DNA from 3 places in the Geminocystis sp. NIES-3708 genome. Region 1 is predicted to be linked to each of the others. Evidence: predicted binding sites of a transcription regulator. Region 1 holds the regulator's gene; each other region holds the start of a gene.
What was found. Region 1 encodes NtcA, which controls nitrogen genes in cyanobacteria. Its sites were predicted from a motif close to TTTGTANCNNNNGNTACAAA; they were not measured.
Positions count from the first base shown of each region.

Region 2: a site for NtcA is predicted at 1,731-1,750, ahead of GM3708_RS03685 (CmpA/NrtA family ABC transporter substrate-binding protein). Genes of this name have one in related genera too.
Region 3: a site for NtcA is predicted at 1,487-1,506, ahead of GM3708_RS11745 (ammonium transporter). Genes of this name have one in related genera too.

Region 1 covers NZ_AP014815.1:1,943,117-1,946,374, reverse strand. The annotation lists gene purU (formyltetrahydrofolate deformylase) at 1-7, shown strand, start outside; gene fabI (enoyl-ACP reductase FabI) at 223-1,008, opposite strand; gene ntcA (global nitrogen regulator NtcA) at 1,166-1,843, shown strand; gene GM3708_RS08560 (DUF3084 domain-containing protein) at 2,165-3,258, shown strand, end outside.
Region 2 covers NZ_AP014815.1:839,149-842,406, reverse strand. The annotation lists gene petA (cytochrome f) at 1-374, shown strand, start outside; gene GM3708_RS03690 (hypothetical protein) at 536-1,582, shown strand; gene GM3708_RS03685 (CmpA/NrtA family ABC transporter substrate-binding protein) at 1,828-3,141, shown strand.
Region 3 covers NZ_AP014815.1:2,669,974-2,673,231, reverse strand. The annotation lists gene GM3708_RS11760 (pyridoxal phosphate-dependent aminotransferase) at 1-66, opposite strand, end outside; gene GM3708_RS11755 (pentapeptide repeat-containing protein) at 203-805, opposite strand; gene GM3708_RS11750 (hypothetical protein) at 877-1,434, opposite strand; gene GM3708_RS11745 (ammonium transporter) at 1,631-3,148, shown strand.

The sequences.
Region 1 (3,258 bases):
TGCTTAAAATAGTTAGGGTGTGATGAAAAAGTTTTTCAGTGAGGTAGGCAATGAGTAATTGCTTTTATTCTTAAAAAAATAAGATATATTTTTTAGAAATAGTATTAAAAAACCTCTTTTTAAAACCAAAAACTCTATTTTTGCACGTTTTTTGTGTTAATGTAGTATTTATAAAACCAAGAATTTAAAAGGCTTTCTACTTTTTCAGCAACCCCTAATTAATTAACCTTGAGTCATACCCATAATTTCATAACCAGCATCGACATAGATAACTTGTCCTGTAATACCACTAGATAAATCACTACAAAGAAAAGCGGCAGTATTCCCTACCTCGATCTGAGTCACAGTACGGCGTAAAGGTGCAACTGCTTCTACATGATGAATCATATCTAAAATACCACCAACGGCGGAAGATGCTAAAGTACGAATAGGACCAGCAGATATAGCATTTACTCTTACATTTTGACTACCTAATTCAGAAGCTAAATAACGTACACTCATTTCTAAAGCGGATTTAGCAATTCCCATGACGTTATAATTGGGAATTACTTTTACCCCTCCTAAATAGCTTAAAGTTACAACACTACCACCTGAGCGCAAAATGGGTTTAGCCGCTTGTACTAAACGAGTAAGAGAATAGGCACTAATATCAAGGGCAGTTTTAAAACCTTCACGAGAAGTATTACTGAAATCTCCTGCTAAATCTTCTTTCCCAGCAAAAGCTAAACAGTGAATTAAAATATCAATATGTCCCCATTTTTCCTTAATTTGAGCAAAAGTTTCATCAATTTGAGCATCATCTTGTACATTGCAAGGAAGAAAAATACTAGGTTTTAAAGGTTCAACTAATTCTCCTACTTTTTTTTCAAATCTTCCTTTCTCATCGGGAAGATAAGTCACACCAATATTTGCACCGGCTTTGTGTAATTGTTGAGCAATACCCCAAGCGATGGATTTATTATTGGCAATACCTGTTATAAGGGCGTTTTTGTTGGTTAAATCTAACATATTCTTGATTTTTTCTCTATTTTTCTGTAATATCTGACAATAATTCGCTAAACTAATTAAGTTATAGATAGTTATCTAGTTTACAATTACCTATTTTCTTATAGAAAGTGTCGTTTACACGATCAATCATTAAATATTATTCCGTAACTATCCCCCTATGCAATCAGTATCAAATCAAGAACAACCTTTAGCTTCTGTATTTCGTCAAATTGGTGTCGGAATTTATACCCCTGTAGTGGAAAGATTTGAGCGTGGTAAAACCATCTTTTTTCCCGGTGATCCCGCCGAAAGAGTATATTTTTTAATGAAGGGTGCTGTCAAATTGTCACGGGTATATGAAGCAGGAGAAGAAATTACGGTAGCTTTACTACGAGAAAATAGTGTATTTGGCGTTTTGTCCTTAATTACTGGACAAAAATCAGATCGTTTCTATCATGCTGTGGCTTTTACTCCCGTAGAGTTATTATCTGCTCCCATTGAGCATTTTCAAAGATCTTTGAAAGATAATCCAGAATTGTCTCGTTTAATGCTACAAGGACTCTCTTCTCGGATTTTACAAACGGAATTAATGATCGAAACCTTAGCTCATCGTGATATGGCTTCTCGCTTAGTGAGTTTTTTATTAATTCTTTGTCGAGATTTCGGTGTACCTAGCCTTAATGGTATTACCATCGATTTAAAATTATCTCATCAAGCCATCGCCGAAGCAATAGGCTCAACCCGTGTGACTGTTACCAGATTATTAGGAGAATTAAGACAAGAGGGGATGATTTCTATTACCAAAAAGAAAATCACTGTACATAATCCCGTTGCTTTAAGTCAACAATTTGCATAATAAAAAAAGGGTAATTAATTTTTTCTTAGTCTCCTAACTGAGTTTGATCTAAAAATAGGTGACGATTGACTTGGAAGATAAGTTGACAGGGAAACAGGGACATTATATTTTTTGTGAATGAACAAAATTCTTTCCGAAATCGGCAAATATTGGTGGTTTTTTTATTTGTCCACCTGTCTTATGTTCACAATTTTTCTTCTGTCGAACGGAGGTAGTCTCTTCATTTCCTCGTATTTTCTTTCCCGAACTCCCATCAAATAAGGTTAAACTATATAAATGGTGTGAATAAAATTTGTTAGGAGTGATGGAACTCTATTTTATATGACAAGTGCCTATATTTTGATTCTGGCAATGTTAATCTTAGGAGGCTTAATTGCGGCATTAGGCGATCGCATTGGTACAAAAGTAGGTAAAGCGAGACTAAGACTATTTCAACTACGCCCGAAACAAACTGCAATAGTCATAACGATTGGAACAGGAATATTAATTTCTGCTTCTACATTAGTAATTTTATTTAGTTTAAGTGAGTCTTTACGACAGGGTATTTTTCAATTAGATGAAATCCTCAAGAAAAGAAGAGAAATTACAGCTCAATTAGAAAAAGTTCAAGTAGAAAAAAACAGAGCGGAAACGGAATTAAAAGAAGCTCAAAAAAGACAAAATTCCGTGCGAACACTTTTAAATACTACAGGAAAAGAATTAAAAAATACTCAAACTCAACTTAAAACTATTTCCACTCAAACAGAAAAATTAAAATTAGAATTAAAGACAATTATTGGAGATAAAAAAAAATTATTAGAAGAAAAAGAGCAGATAGAAAAACAAAGTCAAATACTTGAAAAATCTATTATTGAAAGAGATAATGACTTACAAAATAAACAAATACAAATAGAAGAACAAGAAAATATTTTACAAAAACAGGAACAAAGTTTAATACAATTACAAAACAAACAAAATAAACTACAATCAGATATAAAATCCAGAGATGAACAAATTTCTAAATTAGATAAAAATATCTCTGCAAAAGATCAAATTTTAAAAAATAAAGAAAATGAATTATTATCCTTAGAAAAAGAACTCGCATTTTATCGTCGAGAAGTAGAAATCTTAGAACAATATTATCAGACTTATCAAGATTTAAGAGAAAGACCTATTGCTGTTGTTAAAGGACAAGTATTGACTGTTACCTTAGTTAAAACTGATAGAAGTACGAATTTAGAAGAATTAATAGATGGTATTTTAAACGAAGCTAATCGAGGAGTAATGTTAACTTTAGGTTATGGAAATAAGTTTCCGAATCAAAGATTTGTACAAATAACCAAAGCACAAGTACAACAAATCAAAGATCAAATATCTCAAAACGGAGAGTATTTAATCAGAATTTTATCGGCAGGAAATTATGTACAAGGAGAAGA
Region 2 (3,258 bases), 1.1 Mb from region 1:
CTACTGGAGTACTAAGCAACAACAATTTATTCAAATCCCCTGTTGCTGGTATTGTTACTGCTGTTACTGAAGTTGAAGGCGGTGCTTATACCGTAACTATTACTGCTGAAGATGGCAATGTTAGTACTGTTGAAATTCCCGCTGGTCCTCAATTAATTGTTACCGAAGGGCAACAACTAGCTAATGGTGAGGCTTTAACCAACGATCCAAATGTGGGTGGTTTTGGACAAAAAGATACTGAAGTAGTTTTACAAAGTCCTGCTCGTATTCAATGGTTATTAGTGTTCATCGCTGGTATTATGTTATCTCAGATTCTCTTAGTACTTAAGAAAAAACAAATCGAAAAAGTACAAGAGGCTGGAATGTATTTCTAACATTCTTTCCTACTTATTTTGGGATTTAGGGGGCTATTTAGCCTCCTTTTTTTTCGAGATATTAAAAAGCTAGAAATCATTTTATTTACAAGAAGAAATACTGTAAATAACTTTGTTTATCTACTTAGTTATAGTTATAACATTCTCAAAGAATGAAAATAATGAAAATAAATCCTCGTACTTTCAAGTTTATAATTTATATAGTTAGCGTTGCTTTATTTATTATCTTTATTCAATTAGGTATTCCTAAATCTACAAATAATTATCAAAAATCAATACCTTTAAAAGAAATTCCATCTCAAGCTCAACAAGTAGAAACGGGAATTTATATTATAAATTTATATGATCTCAATGCTTCTAGTAATACTTACTATGCTGATTTTTACGTTTGGTTTAAATGGAAAGGAAAAATTAATCCCATCGAAAATTTAGAACTTAGTAACGGAGTCGAAGATTGGGGAACAACATTAGTCCCTGTTTATGAACAAATACAGAAATTACCAGATGGCAGTTTTTATCAAGCATTAAGAATAGAAGGTAGATTCACTCAACCGTTATCTTTTGAAAATTATCCCTTAGATCGAGAAAAATTAGATATTTTATTAGAAAATTCAGTTTATACTCTAGAGCAATTAGTTTATGTTGCTGATCAAAAACAATCTGGATATTCTGATAGCCTAAACCTTCCAGGATGGAAAATTGAAGATTTTGAATTATTGAGTTTGGTTCGTCAATATCAAACTAATTTTGGCGATACACGCTTCACCGATTCTACTAAAAATTCTATTTTGCAATATTCATTAAATATATCTCGCCCCGTCAGCTTTTTTCTTTGGAAACTATTCTTACCCCTTGTTATTGTGATTGCCACAGGTTGGGGAGCTTTATTACTAAATCCCGAAAATATAGACTCTCGAATTACTTTACCCGTAACAGCTTTATTAACTGCTGTTTTTCTTCAACAAAGCTATTCTGCTTCTTTGCCTGAGGTTGGTTATCTCGTTCTTCTTGATAAGATTTATGTTATCACTTATATTCTAATTTTTATATCTATCATAGAAGCGATTATAACTGCGGAATGGGTTAAAGAAGACAATCCTGAAAATTATTCCCGAATTACTCAACTTGATCATCTGCTTTTAGGGTTTCAAATTTTTACTTTTGGTTTAACAATATTAGTATTAATCTGGATCAGTTATGTATCTTAATCTTATCTTTATAAAATACAAAATTATTGGTTAAAGTCGCTATTAGCCATCAGCATTAATCCTCACCAAAAGAACTAATTGTTTTATAATTTCGCTGAAAATGCACAATATAAATCTTTTCAATGTATTTTTTGCAAATTTAAGAATTTTTGTGACGAAACATACAAATCGAACCATAGTAAACGTTTTAAATATGTACATCAAACTTAACAAATATTCAAAAACATTAAAAAACCAATTAATCTATGTCCCAATTATCCAGACGTAAATTTATATTCACCGCCGGAGTAACTGCTGTCGGCACTGCAATTTTACATGGTTGTGCTAATGGAGGTAATCAACAAGCCACCACAGAAACTAGCCCTACAACTCCTACAAATACTGCACCTACCTCTGGAGATGCCCCCGAAGTAACAACTGCTAAACTTGGTTTTATCGCCTTAACAGACTCTGCACCTTTAATTATTGCTAAAGAGAAAGGCTTTTTTGATAAATATGGAATGACGGGAGTAGAAGTATTAAAACAAGCATCATGGCCTGTAACTAGAGATAATATTGAATTGGGATCAGCTGGTGGTGGTATTGATGGTGCACACATCCTTTCTCCTATGCCTTATTTGATGACATTAGGTACAATCACAAAAACAAAACAACCTTTACCGATGTATCTCTTGGCACGGTTAAATACTAACGGACAGGCAATTTCTATCAGCAATGCCTATAAAGATGCCAAGGTAGGACTAGATAGTTCAGTTATAAAAGCAAAAGTTAATAAGGAATCCAAATTTGCCATAACTTTTCCCGGTGGTACTCACGATTTATGGATGCGTTACTGGTTAGCCGCAGGAGGAATTAACCCTGATACAGATGTTTCAGTCGTTCCTGTGCCTCCACCTCAAATGGTAGCGAATATGAAAGTAGGTAACATGGAGGCTTTCTGTGTAGGGGAACCTTGGAATGCCCAATTAATTAATCAAGGAATCGGTTATAGTGCCTTAGTTACTGGTGAATTATGGAAAGATCATCCAGAAAAAGCCTTCAGTTTACGCAAAGATTGGGTTGACGCTAATCCAAAAGCGGCGAAAGCATTATTAATGGCAGTGTTAGAAGCTCAACAATGGTGTGATAAGCCTGAGAATATTGAAGAAATGTGTAAAATTGTTTCTCAAGATAAATGGTTTAAAGTACCTTTTGAAGATATTGTAGAACGTTCTAAGGGTAATATTGATTTTGGTAATGGTAGGGTAGAAAATAACTTCCCTCAAGCAATGAAATTCTGGAGAGATAACGCTTCTTATCCTTTCAAAAGTCATGATTTGTGGTTTTTAACTGAAGATATTCGTTGGGGTTATATTCCTGCTGATACTGATACTAAATCACTGGTTGACCAAGTTAATCGTGAAGATTTATGGAAAGAAGCCGCAAAAGCTTTAAAAGTAAGTGATGCTGAAATTCCAACGAGTACTTCTCGTGGAGTTGAAACTTTTTTTGATGGCACAAAATTTGATCCTGAAAATCCTCAAGCCTATTTAGACGGATTAAAAATTAAAAAAACCTAACACAATTAATAATGAACAATTAACAATCAACAATAACAATTCAATTTTGATGCTAAATTAACGAATTTCTCACAAATTATTTTCACTTATCAATTATTAACGATCAACTATTGATTA
Region 3 (3,258 bases), 730 kb from region 1:
TTTAGCAGTGATGGCGAGGGTAATAGAAGGGTTAACTTGAGATACTCTAGTAGCTAATTTATTCATTGTTGCTTAAATTTTTGGGACAAATCTTTTTCTATTAATTTTCATAGTAAATAATATTTATTGAACTTTGAACAGTAAAAAATATCACCCTTTCTTAATAATGAGTAATTAATAGTAAAAACAAAATTATGATCTATTATTGATTAAAAATTCCCTCAATACAAACTCCTTCTTTAAAAGTATTTTTTAACGCCTGAATATCTACTGTTGCACAAAGAAGATTCGCCTGAAATAAATTTGCACCCTTTAAAATAGCACCTGTTAAATTTGCCTCTTCCAAATCAGCTTGAGATAAATCAGTACCACTTAAATTGGAGTTACTTAAATCTGCCTTTTGTAAACAAGCTCCTACCAAGTTAACACCTCGTAAATCAGTACCCCTTAAATCCACATTGGATAAGTCTAAATTCGTTAAAATTGCCCCTGCTAAAAAACTTCCTGCTAAACTAATATTTTCTACTTGTGCCGAGATTAAAATTGCACCACGTAAATCTGCACCACGTAAATCTGCACCACGTAAATCTGCACCACGTAAATCTGCACCACGTAAATTACAACGTAAAATTGCTTCTCGCAAATTTGCCCCAGAAAAATTAACCCCCATTAATTGACTACCAGAAAAATCAACTGCGGATAAATTTGCACCGGAAAGATCATATCCGCTTAAGTTTATGCCTCGTAAATCTTTAATACTACCGTTGCGAATTTGAGACAAATCATGAATTAATGAATCAGTCATAATGGGAATCAAAAATTTAGGAATTAGGAATTTAGGAATTAAAGATCCTATTGTTTATATATTTTACATTTTTACGTTCTGTTTTCTGTTAAGCAATATTTGAAATATTCTCTTAAATTACTTCTTTTTTTGATGCCTAATTTTATTTCCCACCAACCTTGTATTTTTTCAGGCGATCGCCATAATTCCAGATGAGGTACAGAAGGAGAAGCATAAAAACTATTTTCTTCACCACCTAAGTAGCTCAGATGAGTAAAATAATCGTGAGAAATGCGATAACAGGGAAAATCTGCCATTAAAGGCACTCCCCAACTATCACAAGCAAATAAGGCTTTTACTTTGCCACCATTTCTTTGCCATAAGTTTCCGGCGATAATTGCACCTACAACTCCAGCACTAAATCCGATGAAGATAATCGGCGTAGAATTAAGGGATTTTTGATGATGTTCATGGATATAGTTATAGATATTTAAACCATCATAAGGTTGAATATTCTCTTTGCAAATAAGAATACTATTTTCTTCATAAACATCATAAATAATAGTTTTCAAATAAGCAAAAAAGTTAATAGTTAAAGTGAAAGAATGAAAACCACCACAGATAATATAAATAGGTAAATGATTAGACATTTGATAATTATAGTTTTTTTATTTTTTATCTATTATCCATTATTCATCAGTTATTGTATTTATTGATACAGAAACCGTGAAGTAAAAAGTATGAATATTTAACAGTTAATTAAAGGGTTGAATTATTAATTCTTTAATTCTTATTTAGTTTTCCCAATAATCTATACCGAAAATAAAATTTACTTAGTTTATGGTGATGATGTCTAAAAAAATGAACAAAAAGGCTTCTCGATTACCAAATCAAGATAGTTTTATACTTAATTCTATAGCTCGTGTTAGAAATTTATTTTCCCCCTATCAATTAGCCTGTATTCCTTTAACTGCCCTCATTCTTGTGGTGTGGAACAGTGCGGCAACGGCACAAGGATTCGGACAACCTGAAGATGTAGGGCAATTAAAAATTGTTTTAGATTCGGTTTTTCTATTGATAACTGGTACTTTAGTTGTCTTCATGAATGCTGGTTTTGCAATGTTAGAAACTGGCTTTTGTCGTCAAAAAAATGCGGTTAACGTCTTAGCAAAAAATCTCATCGTATTTGCCATCGCTTCTATTGTTTATTGGGCAGTTGGCTATGGTTTAATGTATGGAAACGGCAACGGTTTTATCGGTTTAGACGGTTTCTTCTTCAATGGTAGCAGTCTTCCTTACAGTGACTCCGAAGCCTTTGAAATAGCTAAAACAATGGTTGATGGTAAAGAAGTTGAAGTTAAAACCTTGACAAAAGTACCTGAATCTATTTCCTTCTTTTTCCAATTAGCATTCTCAGCTACAGCAGCAACGATTGTATCTGGTGCGGTAGCAGAAAGAATCCGTTTTGATGCCTTCTTAATCTTCAGTGTTTTATTAGTAGGAATCGCTTACCCTATTACAGGACATTGGATTTGGGATGGTGGTTGGTTAGCTTCCATGGGATTCCGTGACTTTGCAGGTTCAACGGCGGTTCACTCTGTCGGCGGTTGGGCGGCATTAATGGGGGCGGCAATTTTAGGTCCTCGTCAAGGTAAATACACCTCTGATGGTACAGTCCACGCTATACCAGGTCATAACATGAGTATTGCTACTCTTGGATGTTTAATTCTTTGGATTGGCTGGTTTGGTTTTAACCCCGGTTCAGAATTAGCCGCTACTGGTAACATTCCTTATATTGCTCTCACGACTAATTTAGCCGCAGCCGCAGGTGGTATCACTGCCACAGCTACATCTTGGGCAAAAGATGGTAAACCTGATTTATCCATGATTATTAACGGTGTGTTAGCGGGTTTAGTGGGTATCACTGCTGGTTGTGCTGATGTTAGTTATATTAGTGCGGTAATTATCGGTGCGATCGCTGGTGTAATTGTAGTTTTTGCAGTAGGATTTTTTGATAAAACTTTAAAGATTGATGATCCCGTTGGTGCAACTTCAGTACACTTAGTTTGTGGTATTTGGGGAACTCTAGCCGTTGGTATTTTCAGTATGAATGGTCATAGTTTTATTACTCAATTAATTGGTGTACTAACCGTTGGTGGTTTTACTGTTGTAGTTAGCTCTATTTTCTGGTATGCAATCAAAGCAACTGTAGGTATTAGAGTTCATCCCGAAGAAGAAGTCAAAGGTTTAGATATTTCTGAACACGGTATGGAGGCTTATAACGGATTTGTGAAAGAGGCTGATATTCTTGCTGGTGGTTTTGCCACTACATCAAGCGAAGTTAGCTCTGGAGTTGAAATGTAATTATTAATTAGTTAACACTAAATTCTATCCCTTGTCTTTGGAAAGATGAGGGATTTTTTGTTTAAATGAGATACTTTTACGTTTAAAATTGACTAAAATCAATCTTATTT